Regions from separate parts of the Rhodococcus sp. 27YEA15 genome, predicted to be linked through region 1. Evidence: riboswitches for the same ligand, from Rfam matches in the RefSeq annotation. Region 1 holds a riboswitch; each other region holds the start of a gene.
The links. Region 1 has a riboswitch for S-adenosylmethionine ahead of ABH922_RS27180 (LLM class flavin-dependent oxidoreductase). Riboswitches for the same ligand answer to the same signal wherever they lie in the genome.
Positions count from the first base shown of each region.

Region 1 (4,208 bases):
CTGGAACAGGACCGGGCGTCCTTGTCGGCTCCCGGGCACTGTGGGCGTCGCGCGGGCGCGCAGGATGTCGGATGTTCGGGTGACATCGGCGGTGCTGCCCGGCAACCACGAGTCGGCGTCGACGCTCGATGCGACGTCGCCGAGAGACCATGCGCCCCAGTACTGTTTGGCCAGTTCGACGAGTTCGGTGGCTCGTTCGTAGCGGCGCTCGTGTGGAAGCCAGCCGCCGCGACGAAAGTTCTCGCCCGTCCAGGCATTGTCGGTAGTGACGATGTTCCAGCCCGCCCGGCCGTCGGACAGGAGGTCCAGGCTCGCGAGCCGGCGGATCAGGTCGACGGGAAGACTGTAGGTGGTGTTCTGGGTGGCAACCAAGCCGATTCGATCGGTCACACCCGCCAGTGCCGACAGTTGCGTGATGGCGTCGGGACGGCCGGCGATGTCGGTGGCCAACACCGCGCCCCGGTTCTCACGAACGCGTTGGCCGTCGCCGAGGAAGAAGGCGTCGAACAGTCCCCGCTCGAGGGTCTGGGCCACCGTCACGAAGGTGTCGGCGGAAACTTGGTCCGCGGCTTTCGGATCCTCCCACACGGTCTGCGGGCCGATTCCCGGATAGAACACACCGAGGTGAACTTGCGCTTCGGCGTCGTACGGCGCTCCGGTGTCCGGAGTGGTCATGGCGAACTCCTCAGAGGTATGTGACTAGCGGGTCGACGGCGATGCGTAGCGGCTGACAGGGCGCGGCAACCCCAGCGTCTCGCGTAGGGTCGCGCCGACCTGCGGCGCACGGTGTAGGGACAGCTCCTGCAGTGCGGGAACGACGCTCTGGTACAGAACGCCCAGATCGGTGGTGGCGACGGCGGGATGGATCCGGACACCGTCGACGGTGCCCGTCAGGGACCGTAGCAAGTCGACGAATTCCGGTGCGGAACCGACGAAACGGAACCGCCCACTGTCGTGCCACGTCGCGTGGTCGTCGAGTGCGGTGAGGCGGGACTGTGCCGCCTGGCCGGAGTCGTCGAGAACGATCTCGATCTCGGCGAAGGTCAATCCGTCGTGTCGGGCAGCGCCTTCGGCGATCGCGGTCTCGTCGCGGCCGGAGACCAGCGTGATGTCGAGAAGATCCGACACACCCAGATCCGCGTCACCCACGACCACGATCTGTCCCTGCGGGGGTCGTGGGGTGATCAGCGGGCCGACGACGTCGAAGAACTCGCCGGAAAATCGGACATGGTGGACTTTGTCGGGGTCGAGGTAGCGGCCGGTTGCGGCATCACGAATGACGGCGTCGTCTTCCCACGAATCCCACAGTCGACGGGCGAGGTCCACGACGTCTCGGACCTCGGCTCGTGCGGCTTCGGTGCTCCGGGCCGCGAAACCGACGGCATCGTTGGCGTCGGCGGAGTTGTCCGCGCCAACCACCCAGGCGGCGCGTCCTCTCGACGCGTGATCGAGGCCGGCGAGTTGGGTGGCGACGTGGAAAGGCTCGGTGGTCAGTGTCTGTACCGTCGGCGCGAGTCCGATTCGGTCGGTTGTCGAGGCGAGGTACGCGGCGCGGGTCCCGGCATCCAATCTGCCCACCGGATACGGCGCGCTTTCCGGTACCACCGTGTCGGCGAAGGTGACGAGTGAGATCCCGGCTTTCTCCGCGGCTGCTGTGGTCGATCGAAGAATGCGGGGCGAGAGCAACTGCTCGGGCGGGTGTCCCCACGCCCGCCACGCAGCGGGATGACTTCCCGCGCCGTCTATCTCGATTGCCAGGTGTAGAAAATCAGGCGAACCAACCACGATCAAAGACCTTTCGGATGAGTGCGGACGCACACCGGGGCTCCAGTCCTCACCCCTGCGCGCTTGCGGAATCTGCTCTGATCCCGCCCGGTCGTCACCTGGAGCACCCCACCGCGCAGGAGGGTTGCCGACCAGCAAGCCAGGGCTTGACGCTGGTACTCATGACCGCAGCTCAATCTAACATGCGTAGTTCGTACCGAAAACCTCTGCGCCCCAACGCCAAACTTGTATATCTGGTAGCGAGGTCAATGCCCAGTGTTTCGATCCGGCAGATTCGAAAACTCGATACCGCGCCGAATCTGCCGTCGTTGCTGCCTGCGTGGAAACACCATCAGGCTGATCACCCCGGCCCGACGACCTGTTACCCGCACCGGCGCCACCGCGCAGGCCCGGATCGGCTTCATGCTGTTCCTGCAAATCCCTCCGCCCCGTTTCACTCGTCACCGCAGGTATGGAGGCACGGATAGGGGTGGCTGCTTGATACTGCCTCTGTGCGCGCTGCCGATTCTCGAGGCGTACCGGCAGGATCGGCTACAGGTCCCCGGCCTCGCACGTTCGGGCGCCTCCGATGCCACCCCGATCGCTCTAAGCCGTGTCGTCGAGATTCTGCTCGTCGACGACTGCACGCAGATCCGCTGTATGGCGCCCTCCGCCGCCTCCCGAGCAGGGTCGGCAGCGACAATGTGGAAGACGGTATCGGCCACAGAATCACCAGGACGGACAGCGCCGTCATCGTCGGATACTGCCCGGTCAACTGATCGGCGAGCCAGTACGTGCACAAAGCCAGTGCCGAGATTGTTGCAGTCGCCCGCGTGAACACCCCGACGACGAGTGCGATTCCCAGACCGGTTTCCACCGCCGGAACGACGATTCCGAACGGTCCGGGCATTGTTCCCAGGACGTCGGTGGTGAAGATCTTGTAGAGATCTGGGACACGAGTGTTCGTCGACGTGCTGTCGACGACGAGAAGAATGTCGGCACGGCCGAAATGAGCCCGATACTTGACAAGGCCCTCGTGCAGCCACAGTGCGCCGAGGGCGACTCTCGTCGCACCGGCAAACACCGGTGCGACGAGAGCAGAGAACCGGTTGCGCCCCATCAGGAAAGGCTTGCCGCGCCGAACACGGCCTTGGCCTTGTCGCAGTGAACGACGAGGTCGGTGAAGGTCGATGCGTTCGCACCGTTGAGGGTGAAGGTCTGGGATGCGTTCGCGAAAGCGACGCTTCCGAGTTCGACTCCCACGGATACGGCAGCCTCGTCGGTGCCGTTGGTGAGGTAGAGGTGGAGGTCAGGTCCTTCATCCGACGAGAAGCCGGAGAGGGTGAGTGTGTTGCCGGTTACGTTCGCGACGCCGGTGACCTTCTTGTCGTTCAGGCCGGCGAAGGTGCCGGAGAGTTCGTGTGATGTTCCTCGGGTCATTGCCGCTGCCGCCGAAGTATCGGCGACGGTGGTGCTCGAACCCGCTGCCGGGGTGTCGTTCTGGCTGCTGCATGCGCCCAGCACGAGCGTCAATGACAGTGATGCGATGGCGATGCCGACTTTGGTACGCACGGTGTGGAGTCCTTTCCTGAGGAAATCTTGCCCACCCACTCAATCACCGCGAGCTCGGCATGCATTCGGATATGACAAGCCCGTAATGGACTATGTCGAGACTGTAAGAATCGGGGGATACCGTCGGGTCGACGCTATTGTCGAGTCGTGAATTCTGTACCTCGTGTGATGCTTGTGGAGGACGACCCGACGGTCAGATCGGTCGTGGGGGAGTACCTGCGTGCCGCCGGCATGGAAGTGACGGAGTACGGCGACGGAATCAGTGCAGGCAACGCTGCTCGTGCGCAAATACCGGATCTCATGATCGTCGATCGGATGCTCCCGGGTCGCAGTGGAGACGACGTATGCCGTGAAGTGCGCAGCTACTCGGACGTGCCGATCATGATGCTGACTGCGCTGTCCGCGGTCGACGAGCGTATCGAGGGGCTCGAACGTGGTGCCGACGACTATCTCGGTAAGCCGTTCTCCATGCGCGAGCTTCAGCTTCGGGCGCAGGCACTCTTGCGTCGCCGGAGTGCAGGGGGAGTGCAGACGATCATCGAGGCAGATCAGTTCAGAGTCGATCTCACGCGTCGGCGGGTATGGACGAAAGGCGACGAGATCTCCTTGACCACACGAGAGTTCGAGCTCCTCGTGTACTTGATCCGCAATGCCGGTCGTGTGGTCGGCCGTGAGGAATTACTGCGTGAAGTGTGGGGATGGGGGTTTGGAGATGCGTCGACGGTGACTGTGCATGTCCGGCGGCTGCGCGAGAAGATCGAGGAAGATCCGCGGTTTCCGTGCCACCTGGTCACAGTGTGGGGCGCGGGTTACCAGTTCGGTACAGGTGCTGATTCCTGATGCCGGCCGTGCATGATTTGTTGCTGATCGTC
Region 1 covers NZ_JBMHHW010000002.1:464,301-468,508, forward strand. The annotation lists gene ABH922_RS27175 (NtaA/DmoA family FMN-dependent monooxygenase) at 1-675, opposite strand, end outside; gene ABH922_RS27180 (LLM class flavin-dependent oxidoreductase) at 700-1,785, opposite strand; SAM riboswitch class IV at 1,840-1,952, opposite strand; partial or broken gene ABH922_RS27185 (DoxX family membrane protein) at 2,459-2,884, opposite strand; gene ABH922_RS27190 (DM13 domain-containing protein) at 2,884-3,336, opposite strand; gene ABH922_RS27195 (response regulator transcription factor) at 3,484-4,176, shown strand; gene ABH922_RS27200 (sensor histidine kinase) at 4,176-4,208, shown strand, end outside.

Region 2 (4,208 bases), on a different contig from region 1:
GACGACGTACGCGCTGCCGCCGGGGCGCTGACTGGCGAGGAACGTCGCGGTGGCCAATGCCGACGTCCAGATGGACTCCTCCGGGATGTCGAGGCCGGAATTGAGCAGACGTGCACGCAGATCCCGCGGAGTCCGGATGGAGTTGTTGGTGAGCACCATGAACGGAATCTCGTTGGCCGTCAATTCGGCCAGTAGGGTGTCGGCTCCCGGAACCATGTGCTCCTCGTGGACGAGAACACCGTCCATGTCCATCAGGTACGTCCAGCCGGTCTGTTCCTCTGTGGTACTCATGTGTCCAGTATGAGCGAGCGGGCCTGAATGTGGGCAGTCAAGCCAGTAGCCGCCACAGTCCGATCAGGCCGACGACGACGATGGTCGCGCGCAGTGCCGTGGGGGAGAGGCGACGTCCGTACCGGGCGCCGAGTACGCCGCCGACGAGGGAGCCTGCCGCAATCAAACCTACTGCTGCCCAATTGATCTGATCGAATCGTAACGTGATGTACATGGCAGCGGCGACGATGTTGACCAGGAGTGAGAGCAGGTTCTTCGCACCGTTCATCCGTTGCAGGGTTTCCGGGAGTATGGCTCCCATCACCCCGATCAGGAGAATGCCTTGGGCGGCGGTGAAGTAGCCGCCGTAGATGCCGACCAGGAATGTCCCGGTGGTGAGCAACGCGAGTCGGTTCGCCGAGAGGCCGGTTTCTTCCGTCGAGCGTTTCTTCGCCCATGCCTGGATGCGCGGTTGCAGGACCACCAGTGCCAGTGCGAGTACCAGCAGGATCGGCACGATGGTCTCGAACAGTTTTTCCGGCAGATGCAGCAGCAGCCAGGAGCCGAGCACCGCACCGACGACGGACGCGGGGATCTGCCAGCGGAGACGGTTCCATTGACCGGCCAACTCGCGGCGGTACCCCCAGGTGCCGGAGACTCCGCCCGCCACGAGTCCGACCGCGTTGGACATCGTGGCGGTCACCGGCGGCATTCCGAATGCCACCAGAGTCGGGAAGGTGATCAGAGTGCCGCTGCCGACTACGGCATTGATCGCCCCGGCGCCGACCCCCGCCAGCAGGATGACAATTGCTTCCAGTCCGTTCACTCGGCAGAGGCTACGGCAGCAGTCGAGGGCTTCGAGCGCCCGGTTGGGTCTGCTGTCGACAGGCAAAGAATTAAACACGGCCCACCGGTGATGCGACAGGCTTGAAATCAAGACGATTCCAATACTATTTTTCGACTATTGTTATTGCAGCACAATGCAATACAGAATTTGACGATCTTCGATTCTGCGTCTAGTCTTTGGGCACCATCCAGAGCGACCGAGAGACCTGGCTCGTCGACGTCGCAGCAACCCCCCGAGTGATCGGGTGCGGGTGCTACCGCCAGGACCGATGGAGGAGTCTCATGGAAACCACCTCGCACGCCGGGCACAGTCGTCGTCACATAGATCTGTGCCGAACAGCCTCCTGTCACTGTCGCTGAGTCGACAGCGCGGACCACGGCTCTTCCGGCCGGTCCACGGTGCCGCCCCGCAGTGAAAACCATCTTCCTCCCCGGCTCACCGCCCCGTGCTCGACGCGACGGCGTTCGACGAGCTGCACTCGAAAGGCCTGTTCGCGATGTCCACCCACCCCCGGAGCTCACAGTGAGTGCGCCCACCGATGTTCGCAGCAAAGAGTCGGAGTACGAGAATCTGCCCGATTCCGAACTGGTAGTCGCCAGGACCTGGCATCCGGGCCAATGGGTGGTCAGTGTCGTAGTGCTGGTGCTGCTTGCGCAGTTCATTCACGGATTGGCCACCAACCCGGGTTGGGACTGGCCGACATTTGCCCAGTACTTCACGGCGAAGTCGGTACTGGCAGCGTTGTGGATGACCGTCAAGCTGACGTTGTGGGGCACGGTCCTCGGATTCGGAATCGGTATTTTCCTGGCGATCGGCCGACTGTCGAACAACCCCGTGCTTCAGGTGATTTCCTGGACGTACATCTGGGCTTTCCGCTCGATCCCGTTGATCGTGCAGTTGCTGTTCTGGTTCAACATCACCTACCTCTACCAGAGCTTGTCACTCGGAATCCCCTTCGGACCCGAATTCTTCACGTTCCAGGTCAGCGGTGTGATCGGCGGATTCACCGCCGCCGTCATCGGGCTGGCGCTGCATCAGGCGGCGTACTCGGCGGAAATCATTCGCGCCGGCATCATCTCCGTCGATCAGGGGCAGATCGAAGCGGCGCACTCACTCGGGATTCCGCGGGCCCGACAGTTCTTCAAGATCGTTCTTCCCCAGGCCATGCGTGGCATTCTCCCGAACGCCGCCAACGAGGTCATCGGACTGTTCAAGGGCACCTCGATCGTGTCCACCATGGCGATCGCCGAACTCTTCTACCAGGTCCAGGTGATCTTCGGACGCAGCGGCCGCGTGGTACCGCTGCTGATGGTCGCGACCATCTGGTACATCATCTTGACAACATTGCTCTCGATCGCCCAGTACTACATCGAACGGCACTATGCCCGCGGCTCGGCACGTTCGTTACCACAGACGCCGTTGCAGAAGATCCGAAGTAAATTCGTCGAGATCCGCGACGCGCGCCTCGACATTCCGAGAGGCGCTTCCCGATGAGCACAGAACTGGTCGACGGTACCGCAACCGAGGTAGTTGCAACCGCAGTAACCGAGGACACCGCGTATGCCGTGGAGGCACGCGGGATTCACAAGTCGTTCGGAACCCTGGAAGTACTTGCCGGCGTTGACCTGTTGGTGCGCAAGGGCGAAGTGACCGTGATCCTGGGGCCGTCCGGATCCGGTAAGTCGACGCTACTGCGTACCCTCAACCACCTCGAGAAAGTCGATCGGGGAACGGTGCGCATCGACGGTGAGCTGATCGGCTACCGGCGCAAGGGAAACCGACTGCACGAGTTACGTCCTCGAGAAGTTCTCAAGCAGCGTTCGCACATCGGTTTCGTATTCCAGAATTTCAATCTGTTTCCCCACCTGACCGCCCTCGAAAACGTGGTGGAGGCGCCGCTGTCGGCGCAGAAGCGTGATCGGGACGAGGTGTATCGCGAGGCGCGAGCATTACTCGAGCGAGTAGGAGTGGCGGACAAGGCCGATCAGTATCCGCGTCAACTCTCGGGCGGGCAGCAGCAGCGCGTCGCGATCGCCCGGGCACTGGCGTTGCGGCCGGCCGTCATCCTCTTCGACGAACCGACGTCGGCGCTCGACCCCGAACTGGTGGGCGAAGTGCTCGAGGTACTGGCGCAACTGGCCCGCGACGGTGCGACGTTGGTGATCGTCACTCACGAGGTGGGGTTCGCCCGCGAGGTGGCCGATACCGCGGTCTTCATGGACGGCGGCGTCATCGTCGAACAGGGCCCACCCTCCCAGGTGATCGACAACCCTACCCACGAACGAACGAAAGCTTTTCTCTCCCGCGTTCTCTGACGCGCACTCAGTTTGTTTCCCGAAAGGAAAAATAGATGTCTTCCCGATCCAAGCGCGCTACCTTCCTGATTTCGGCACTCGCCACGGTCGGATTGCTCAGTGCAGCGTGCAGCAGTGCCGATGCCGATTCCGACGCGGGCACCGTCACTTCCGCATCCGGCTACAACCTCACCGCGGACCAGGACCGGATCTCCACCGACAAGGTGGATTCTATTGCGGCGGAGGTCCCGCAGGACATTCGTGACCGCGGCACCCTACGCGTGACCGGCAGCGCCGGATCCGCTCCGCCGCTGCGTTTCTACGCCGACGACGACAAGACCCTCATCGGATCGGAAACCGACTTCGCCTACCTGATCGCGGACGTGCTCGGGTTGAAGGTGGATCTGCAGACGGCGGACTGGGCACAGAACTTCGTTCGCGTCGATTCGGGCGAGACGGATGCGTTCATCTCCAACGTGACGGTCACCGAAGAGCGTAAGGAAAAGTACGACTTCGCCACCTACCGCCTGGACACGCTCGCGTTCGAGGCGAAGAAGGGCTCCGGAATCTCCATCAAGGAACCCAAGGACGTCGCCGGGCGCAAGATCGCGGTCGGCTCCGGAACCAATCAGGAAGCGCTGCTGGTCAAGTGGAGTGAAGACAACGTAGCGGCCGGTCTGGCACCGACCGACATCGTCTACTACCAGAACACCACCGACTACTACCTGCCGCTGCAGTCCGGCCGTATCGACGCCTACTTCGGTCCCAACCCGTCCTCGCAGTTCCACGCCAAGCAG
Region 2 covers NZ_JBMHHW010000001.1:3,877,624-3,881,831, reverse strand. The annotation lists gene ABH922_RS18080 (HAD-IIA family hydrolase) at 1-291, opposite strand, end outside; gene ABH922_RS18075 (sulfite exporter TauE/SafE family protein) at 329-1,096, opposite strand; SAM riboswitch class I at 1,298-1,392, shown strand; gene ABH922_RS18070 (amino acid ABC transporter permease) at 1,640-2,611, shown strand; gene ABH922_RS18065 (amino acid ABC transporter ATP-binding protein) at 2,608-3,432, shown strand; gene ABH922_RS18060 (ABC transporter substrate-binding protein) at 3,468-4,208, shown strand, end outside.
Region 2: another riboswitch for S-adenosylmethionine. It lies ahead of ABH922_RS18070 (amino acid ABC transporter permease); the one in region 1 lies ahead of ABH922_RS27180 (LLM class flavin-dependent oxidoreductase).

Region 3 (4,208 bases), on a different contig from region 1:
AAGTGACCGGCCGACGCCACCCGAATCAGGGTGACGTCGACCGGCAGACGAAGGAGGAGTCGTGACTTACTGACCCGACAACCAGGTGTCGTAGAACTGGAGACGTGAGGACGCTTCGAACTTCAGATCCTGAACCTTCGACGCGGCTCCGACGGCCTGCGAGAGTTCGATGGTCGGGATGGAGTATCCGCGCTCGACGATCAGTTTCTGTGCGGTGGCCACCAATTCGCTGCGCTTGTCGTTGTCCGTGGCCGATAGCTGTTCGGTCAAGACCTTGTCGAGTTCGGGATCGGCAGTGCGTCGGTTGGTATTGCGTCCGTCGAGACCGAAAGTGGTACGCAGGATGTCGGCGTCGGCCCGGGTGCTGTTTCCGTAACTGGCGTCGTAGTCACCGCTGTTGGTACGTGCGGTGGACTCGCCGGAAGACACCAGATCCAGCTGCAAGTCCACGCCTACCTTGCGAAGCTGTTGTTGGGCGAGTTCGAGGATGGCCTGGTTACCGGCGAACTGCGCACCGAACATCACCTTGAACGAGAGTTTCTGGCCGTCCTTCTCGCGGATGCCGTCGCTGCCGTTGGTCCAGCCGGCAGCGTCGAGCAGTTTGGCCGACTTATCCGGATCGTAGGTGACGATATCGGACTGGTCCTTGTAGAGCGGGGTGGTGTGCGCCAACGGGCTGGTGGCGGGGAAGAAGGACGGATCGAGAACGGTGTCGACCAGTTCCTGGCGGTTGATGGCCGGGATGATTGCCTGGCGCACAGCCTGATCGGCGAGAACGCCGCGGCTGACGTTGGGCTGGAACGCGAATGTGGTGCCAGGGTTCGGCCGCGTCAGGATTCGGCCGCCCGCACCTTCGACCTGAGCTGCGTCCTGCGGCAGCGCATCGCTGACCGCGTCCAGCTGACCGGAGGCGAGACTTCCGGCACGGACCCCGGATTCGGGAACGACGGTGAAGTCGACGCCGTCGAGGTACGCCTCCCCCTGGTGGTCGAAGACGTCCGAACCCCAGTTGTATCCACTGCGCTTTGTGATGGAAGCGCTCTTGTCCTGTTGCCAGCTGCTGTAGACGAACGGTCCGGATGCGATCACCGCGTCGCCGATGCACCGCTGATCGGAGGTCAGCGCTGTGGTGGAGTCGGCGAGGATTCCGAGCTGTGGCGTCGAAGTTGCCTGTAGGAAAGGAACATTGGGTCCGGAGAAGTTGATCTTCGCGGTGTGCGAGTCGACCACGTCGGTGCCGGTGTAATCGGAAAGGTAGCTCTTGGCCAACGAGGCGTTGGGACCGAGATCCTTGACGGAGTCGAAGGTCTTCTTCACCGAGTCCGCGGTGAGCGGGGTGCCGTCGCTGAAGGTGACGTCGTCGCGCAAGTGGAAGGTGAAACTCGACGCGTCGGGGCTGATCTCCCAGCTCTTGGCCAGCCACGGCTTGATCTCGCCGGTCTCCGGACTCTGATCGGTCAGCGAATCCACCACGGTTCGAGCAACGTACACCGTCTGATTGGTACCGGCCTGGCCGGGGTCGGCGCACGTCGGCGCTTGGGAAAGGCCGTATCGCAGTATGCCGCCGGATTGCGCGGGACCTGCGTTCGAGCTGCTGTTGCTGTCACTACTGCAGCCGGTCAGCAGGGTTCCGAGAATCGAGATGGCGCCGATACCGGCGAGGACAGTGACGCGGGAGCGCGCACCGAAAGTGGACGAGGACACCGAAGGAACTCCTAAGCAGGGATGCCGAACAGCGCACGCGTCGACCTGTGCGCCGGGTGCGTATCGGCTGTGGCGAGAGCAGAAGGGGGACTTACCCGCAGTGTCGGGAAGTCCAGGGTCTGACCGGAGGGTCAGTACGTACAGGATGATCCCGACGTACGGCAGAGATCGACATGTCTACGAGACCACGCGGTGTCGAAACCGCCCTCAACTGCCTTCATCGTTCGTGCTCCTCCATCGGTCCTGGCGGTAGCACCCACACCCGATCGCTCGGGGGGTTGCTGCGACTTCACGGAGCCAGGTCTCTCGGTCGCTCTGGATGGTCAACGGAGAGTCTACGAGTCGGCGTCCGGGTATTGTCAACCGGGGTGGTAGGAAATGTCGATCTGGTGCGGCGATCCGTCGACGCGGTGGGCGGGCCTGAGAGCACCCAACCGTCCTCCTGATGTCACGTTCAGCCATCTCGCGACTGCCTCGGTGCAATCGCATCCGCCCCGGGTATTTCCGACCACGCACTTCCCGGGCCGTGTCTCTCGCGAGTATCCGTACCGCTCAGGCCGCGCCCGCCATTCGTAAAGCCAAGTCTCCGTACAATTTTCCGAGCTCTTCCGGGTCGGTGTAATTTCCGGCCGGGAACCAGCGGCAGACGTCGACGCACAGGGACATCAGTGCGAGCGTGACGCCCTCGGCGTCGGGGATCGTGAATTCACGCGAACTGACTCCCGCGTCGAGGACGTCGCGGACGATCTGCGTGGTGCGTCGGCGTAGTCCGACGATCGTCCGGTAGTGCTCGGGGGTGAGTGCGGTCAGTTCGTACTGCACCACACGCGCGAGAGAGTGGTGTTCGGCCTGCCAGCTGACGAAGGTGCTGATGAGCACTCGGAGCCGAACCGGTGTGCGCGCGTCCGGTCGATCGGCGGCCCGCACCACCCGCAGGGCCTCGGTGTGGCCTTCGTAGCTGATGGCGAAGAGCAGATCCTCCTTGGAGCGGTAGTGCGGATACATCGCGGCCGGACTCATCTCCAGACGAGCTGCGATGTCGCGAGTGGTGGTGCCGCCGTAGCCGGTCGAGGCAAAGGCTTCCACGGCGGCCGCGCGGATGCGGGCTGCCGCTTTGGAGGTGCTGATCACCGTCTCGGGTGAATCGCTCACAGGTTCCTCCAGGTCTTAGGAAGATCGCAGGTCTACGAAGTTCGCAGTCTTGTCCACGTCGCCGCGTCGTAGATGTCGATGTTGACAATATCCCGCGTCCACATCAGTATAAGCAAGTGCTTAGATTCTAAGCACCTGCTTAGGTAGCAGTGGCAGTAGCTGCCGTGTCGAAAGGAAGCAACCGATCATGCGTCGCACTCTGTACGGACCCGATCACGAGGCATTCCGGGAATCTGCTCGCGAGTTCGTCAACCGGAACATCCTTCCGGTGGCCGAGAAGCTGATCGAACAGCGATTCATCGACCGGGAGATCTGGCTCGAAGCAGGCCGGAACGGTTTCCTCGGGCTCGAAGTGCCCGAAGCGTACGGCGGCAGTGAAGCAGGCGACTACCGATTCAATGCCGTTCTGGGCGAAGAATTGTCGCGGGCAAGTGCAGCTGTGGCATCGAGCTTCGGTATTCATGCCGACGTGGTGGCACCGTATCTCGTCCAACTCACCACCGAGGAGCAGAAGCAGCGTTGGCTGCCCAAGTTCTGCACCGGTGAGATGCTGACCGCAATCGGTATGACCGAGCCCTCCGGCGGTTCGGACCTCGGCGCGCTCAAGACCACCGCCGTCAAGGACGGCGACGACTGGATCATCAACGGTTCCAAGACTTTCATCACCAACGGTTACAACGCCGACCTCGTGATCGTCGCCGCCCGTACCAGCCCCGAGAAGAAGTCGAAGGGCATCACGCTCTTCGCCGTCGAGACCGGCATGGCAGGTTTCGAGCGTGGCCGCAAGCTCGACAAGGTCGGCCAGCACGAATCCGACACTGCTGAACTGTTCTTCGAGAACGTGCGGGTTCCGGCCGCCAACATCATCGGTGAGCTCGATCGCGGTTTCATCCACATGATGGAGATGCTTCCGCAGGAGCGCGTCGGCGCTGCGGTCTCCAATATCGCACACGTCGTTCCGATCCTGGAGGAGACGTTGCAGTACGCCAAGGACCGCAAGGCTTTCGGGCAGCCCATCGGATCGCTTCAGTGGAACAAGTTCCTCCTCGCCGATCTCGTGACCCGGGTCGAGGTGACACAGGCCTACGTCGACAACTGTGTTGCCGCGCACGCTGCGGGTGAGCTGACCGCCATCGACGCTGCCAAGGCCAAGTGGTGGACGGCGCAGGTGCAGAACGAAGTTCTCGATCACTGCGTGCAGTTGCACGGCGGCTACGGCTACATGACCGAGTACCGGGCCGCTCGCGCCTGGATGGACGCCCGTGTCACCAAGATCTGGGCCGGATCCAACGAAATCATGAAGGAACTCATCGGCCGCGATCTCGGCCTGTAACTTCGTTCCGAAACCACCA
Region 3 covers NZ_JBMHHW010000001.1:4,339,754-4,343,961, reverse strand. The annotation lists gene ABH922_RS20280 (RNA polymerase sigma factor) at 1-34, shown strand, start outside; gene ABH922_RS20275 (ABC transporter substrate-binding protein) at 67-1,704, opposite strand; gene ABH922_RS20270 (putative leader peptide) at 1,836-1,925, opposite strand; SAM riboswitch class I at 1,936-2,030, opposite strand; gene ABH922_RS20265 (TetR/AcrR family transcriptional regulator) at 2,257-2,856, opposite strand; gene ABH922_RS20260 (acyl-CoA dehydrogenase family protein) at 3,044-4,189, shown strand.
Region 3: another riboswitch for S-adenosylmethionine. It lies ahead of ABH922_RS20270 (putative leader peptide); the one in region 1 lies ahead of ABH922_RS27180 (LLM class flavin-dependent oxidoreductase).

Region 4 (4,208 bases), on a different contig from region 1:
AGCGACGGAGACGATTCGTTTGGGCTCGGCAGGTGTTCAATTCGGGCACCGAACTCCGTTGGGAACGGTCGAAGAGTTCGGGCTCATCGACGCCCTGTATCCGGGCCGTCTGGACTTGGGGATCGGACGATCGATCTCACGAGCGGCACCCAACTCGGCCGGTGCCGGTGAGTCGTCGACCGCCGCGCAGACGTATCTCGCTTCGCGTGGCGGGGGCACACACGACGAGGACACCTTCACAGCCAACGGATTGCTGATTCCGCGCCAGTACGACCTGGCGAAGTCGTTTTCGAAGAAGTCCCTGGCTCACCTCTTCGAGCTGCTCCAGCAGCCCGGGGCGTATGCGCCGGAGTACGGGGAGCAGATCGAGCAGGTATTGGCTTTGCTTGCCGGTACGTACGTATCGTCGGAAGGGTTGCCCGTGCATGCCTCTCCCGGTGAGAACGCCGATATCCAGGTGTGGATACTGGGTGCGTCTGGTGGGCGCAGTGCCACGGTTGCCGGGGAGAACGGATTGCGTTTCATCGCCAGCTACCACCACAGTCCCAGCACGGTGATCGATGCCGTCCAAGCGTACCGGGCGGCATTCGTGCCGTCCGCCGACGTACCTGAGCCGTACGTTGCAGTGTCCGTGGATGCGGTGATCGCCGAAACCGATGAGGAGGCAAGTGAACTCGCTTCCGGATACGGTGCGTGGGTGCGGAGCATTCGGCGTGGTGAGGGCGCGATAGCGTATCCGACACCGGCCGAGGCCGCGGCCTTCGAATGGAACGACGACGATCGCGCATTGGTTCGAGACCGTCTCGCCACACAGTTCGTCGGTTCGCCCACTGCGGTCGCCGACCAACTCGAACAGCTGCGCGAGGCCACCGGTGCCGTGGAGATCTCCATCACCACCATCACTCACGATCACGCTGCCAGGGTGCGGTCGTACGAACTGATCGCACAGGAGTGGGCACGTCGATGAACGCACCGACATCATCTCGGACGGATGTCCTCGACAATCCGGCGTGGGCGAGCCTTACCGGGTTTCACGCACACTTGAGCGAGGGGACGAGCCGAGTCCGCCGGTTCAGGCCCGAGGTGTCGCGGATACTAGCGGTCGACGACCTGCGCGATCCCAACACCTGGACCGACCTTGCGGCCCTTGTCGGTCCTGGCCAAGAGGTTTCGATCACCGCTGATCTCGCCGAGCTACCCGAAGGGTGGTCGGTGGTCAGGTCGATCGAAGGTGTCCAGCTGATCGCCACCGACAAATTACGCGCCGAACCGTTCGACGAAGCCGTTCAGCTTGGTGGTGCCGACGCCGACGACATGTTGGCGCTGGTGGCACGAACGCAGCCCGGACCGTTTTCTGCCGAAACATACCGACTCGGAACGTATCTGGGCGTACGCCGCGACGGCGATCTGATTGCGATGGCCGGTGAGCGGATGCATCCGCCAGGATGGACCGAGATCAGCGCCGTGTGCACGGACTCCCAGTTCCGCGGTCAGGGACTCGCCGGACGATTGGTGCGCGCCGTTGCAGACGGAATTTATCGACGCGGTGACGTACCGTTCCTGCATACCGGAGCAGGCAACACCACTGCGATCAGTCTCTATCTCGGCCTGGGCTTCGAACTTCGTAAACATGTACATTTCAACATCGTTCGTACACCGAGTAGCTAGACCGGTGAACATCTGGCCCCCGTTGCCGCGGCGACGGGGGCCAGTTTCGATCAGTGCGAATGTATTGATTGAAACGTAAAGCTACGGCCATCTACACTTCAACTCGGTCAAGAGTTCCGACGATCGGCTCAGCGGTCGGAACAGCAACCCTCTGGTAATGGCGGGGTGCTCCTGAGCGCGACCTGGCGGCCGCCATGACGGGCGGCTGTAAGCATGCCATTTCGAAACGAGGATCTTGTGCATCACCTGATATCGCTCTGTACTTGGAATTGTTGACCTTTCGATTTCCGGCGGCGTTGTCAGGCGATGCCGTTCCCCTTCGTTTCGATGCTCGCGGCGCTGTGCGTAGCTTCGGCCGTGCTGACTGCGTTCTCGTTATTTCACCAACATTGGAGAATCACTCACGATGTCCACAAGACATGGATTCCTTTCGCGTACAACCGGCACCGTCGTTGCCGCAGGTCTGGCGCTCACTCTTCTTCTGACTGCATGTGGTGGTTCGTCGTCGGCGGCTTCGGACGACGATTCCGGCACCCCGGTGTCAGGTGGATCATTGACCTGGGGTGTCGAGACCGACCCGACCACGCTCAATCCGCAGTTGAACGGCCAGGACAAGACGAAGTTGCTGCTGCGCAATGCCTACGATTCGCTCCTGTACCGCACGACGGACGGGGAATTCGTACCGTGGCTGGCCAAGTCGTACGAAGTTTCCCCCGATCAGCTTCGGTACACCTACACATTGCGGGACGGAGTCGAGTTCCACGACGGACAGAAGCTTGATGCTGCTGCGGTGGTGAAGAACTTCACCGAGCTCAGAGACCCGGCCTACAACAGTTCGTCGCAGGGGCCGCCGTCACATATCGCCGATGTCCAAGCCACGTCGGCGGATACGGTCCAGATCGTTTTGAATGCGCCGTGGGCACCGTTCCTGGACTGGTCCGCGGCTGTCGAACTCATTTCTCCGGCATCCTATTCCAGCCCAGACGTCAAGGCAGGTGGGCCGACGGTCGCCGGTACCGGCCCGTTCGTCCTGGACCGCTACTCCAAGGGACAGGATCTGCACTTCACCAAGTTCGACAAGTACAACTGGGCGCCGGAAAACGCCGAACACCAGGGCCCGGCCTATCTGGACGAGGTGACCTACCGGTTCCTACCCGAATCCTCGGTGAGGGTAGGAGCATTGAGTTCCGGTCAGGTCGACGTCATCGAAGGCGTACCAGGCTTCGAAGCATCGCAGTTCGAGAACAGCAGCGATTTCAGCTACAAGACGGCTCTCAACACGGGAACACCGTATTCGTTGTACTTCAATACAATCACCGGGCCGACTACGGATGAGCGGGTGCGTAAAGCCTTCCGCGAGGCGGTTGATCTGGACGGCGTACTCGCGTCCGTCTACCAGGGCAAGCGGACTCGGGCGTGGACTGCGGTGTCGCCTCAGGATCCTCACTACTACGATTCCTCTCTCGAGGGCACCTACGGTAACGACGTCGACAAGGCCAATCAGCTTCTGGACGAAGCTGGTTGGACGGAAAGGGATTCCGAGGGATTTCGCACCAAGGACGGACAGCGTCTGACTATCACCAACTATCAGTCCCAGCCGTACGTGCGTGATCAGCGCGACGTGTTGCTCCAGGCGATTCAGGCGCAGGTCAAGCAAAATGCCGGCATCGACTTCGCAACGCAGCTCGTCGATCCGGGTACTTCCCTGACGCATCGCAACGCCAAGGACTACGGGATCTACGACAACTCGAACACCGCTCCGGACGGGGTGGACATCGAATATCATTGGCTGCCGGTGGACAAGGGCGGTTCGATCAACCTTTCGCTCGTGAGTGATCCCGAACTGACCCAGTGGCTTTCTGCTGCATCCGCCACCACGGACACAGCGATTCGTGCCGAAAACTACGCGGCGTTGCAGAAATTCGTCTCCGACAAGGCGTACTTCCTTCCGCTGTACGAACCGGAGGATCAGATCGCCGCAGCATCGTACGTGCACGGTACGAGTTTCCGGCCCTTCCGTCAGATGCCGGAGAGTGCCTACAACGTATGGATCGACAAGCCCTGACTCCGTAGTTCACCGCGGATTTCAGTAGCAAGAGAGGTGTAGACCATGACGGCAGTGGAGGCGGACGCCCGGCCCGATACGAGGGCCGGATCCGAGGGGGGCGAGAAGGGTTCGTATCCATGGCCGTCCATCGCGCGTGCAGTCGTGCAGAGATTGATCGCCGGCGTGTTCGTTCTCTGGGCCGCAGCCACATTGGCGTTCCTCAGCCTGCATCTGGCACCAGGAGACACCGTGGACCTGTTGATCGGCGAGCAGGTACGTACCCCGGAGATCGTTGCGGCCGTCACGGCCGAATGGGGGCTCGATCGTCCGGTGTTCGTCCAGTACATCGAGTACTTGGCAGGGTTGGCCGTCGGTGACTTCGGCAAGTCGTATGTGCTGCACCGCGATGTCAGTGACGTTCTTCTGTCACAGTTGCTGCCGACGGTGAAATTGACGGTAGCCGCATTGTTGGTCAGTGTGGTGGTCGCGGTGT
Region 4 covers NZ_JBMHHW010000001.1:4,791,422-4,795,629, reverse strand. The annotation lists gene ABH922_RS22505 (LLM class flavin-dependent oxidoreductase) at 1-967, shown strand, start outside; gene ABH922_RS22500 (GNAT family N-acetyltransferase) at 1,084-1,668, shown strand; SAM riboswitch class IV at 1,774-1,888, shown strand; gene ABH922_RS22495 (ABC transporter substrate-binding protein) at 2,075-3,733, shown strand; gene ABH922_RS22490 (ABC transporter permease) at 3,779-4,208, shown strand, end outside.
Region 4: another riboswitch for S-adenosylmethionine. It lies ahead of ABH922_RS22495 (ABC transporter substrate-binding protein); the one in region 1 lies ahead of ABH922_RS27180 (LLM class flavin-dependent oxidoreductase).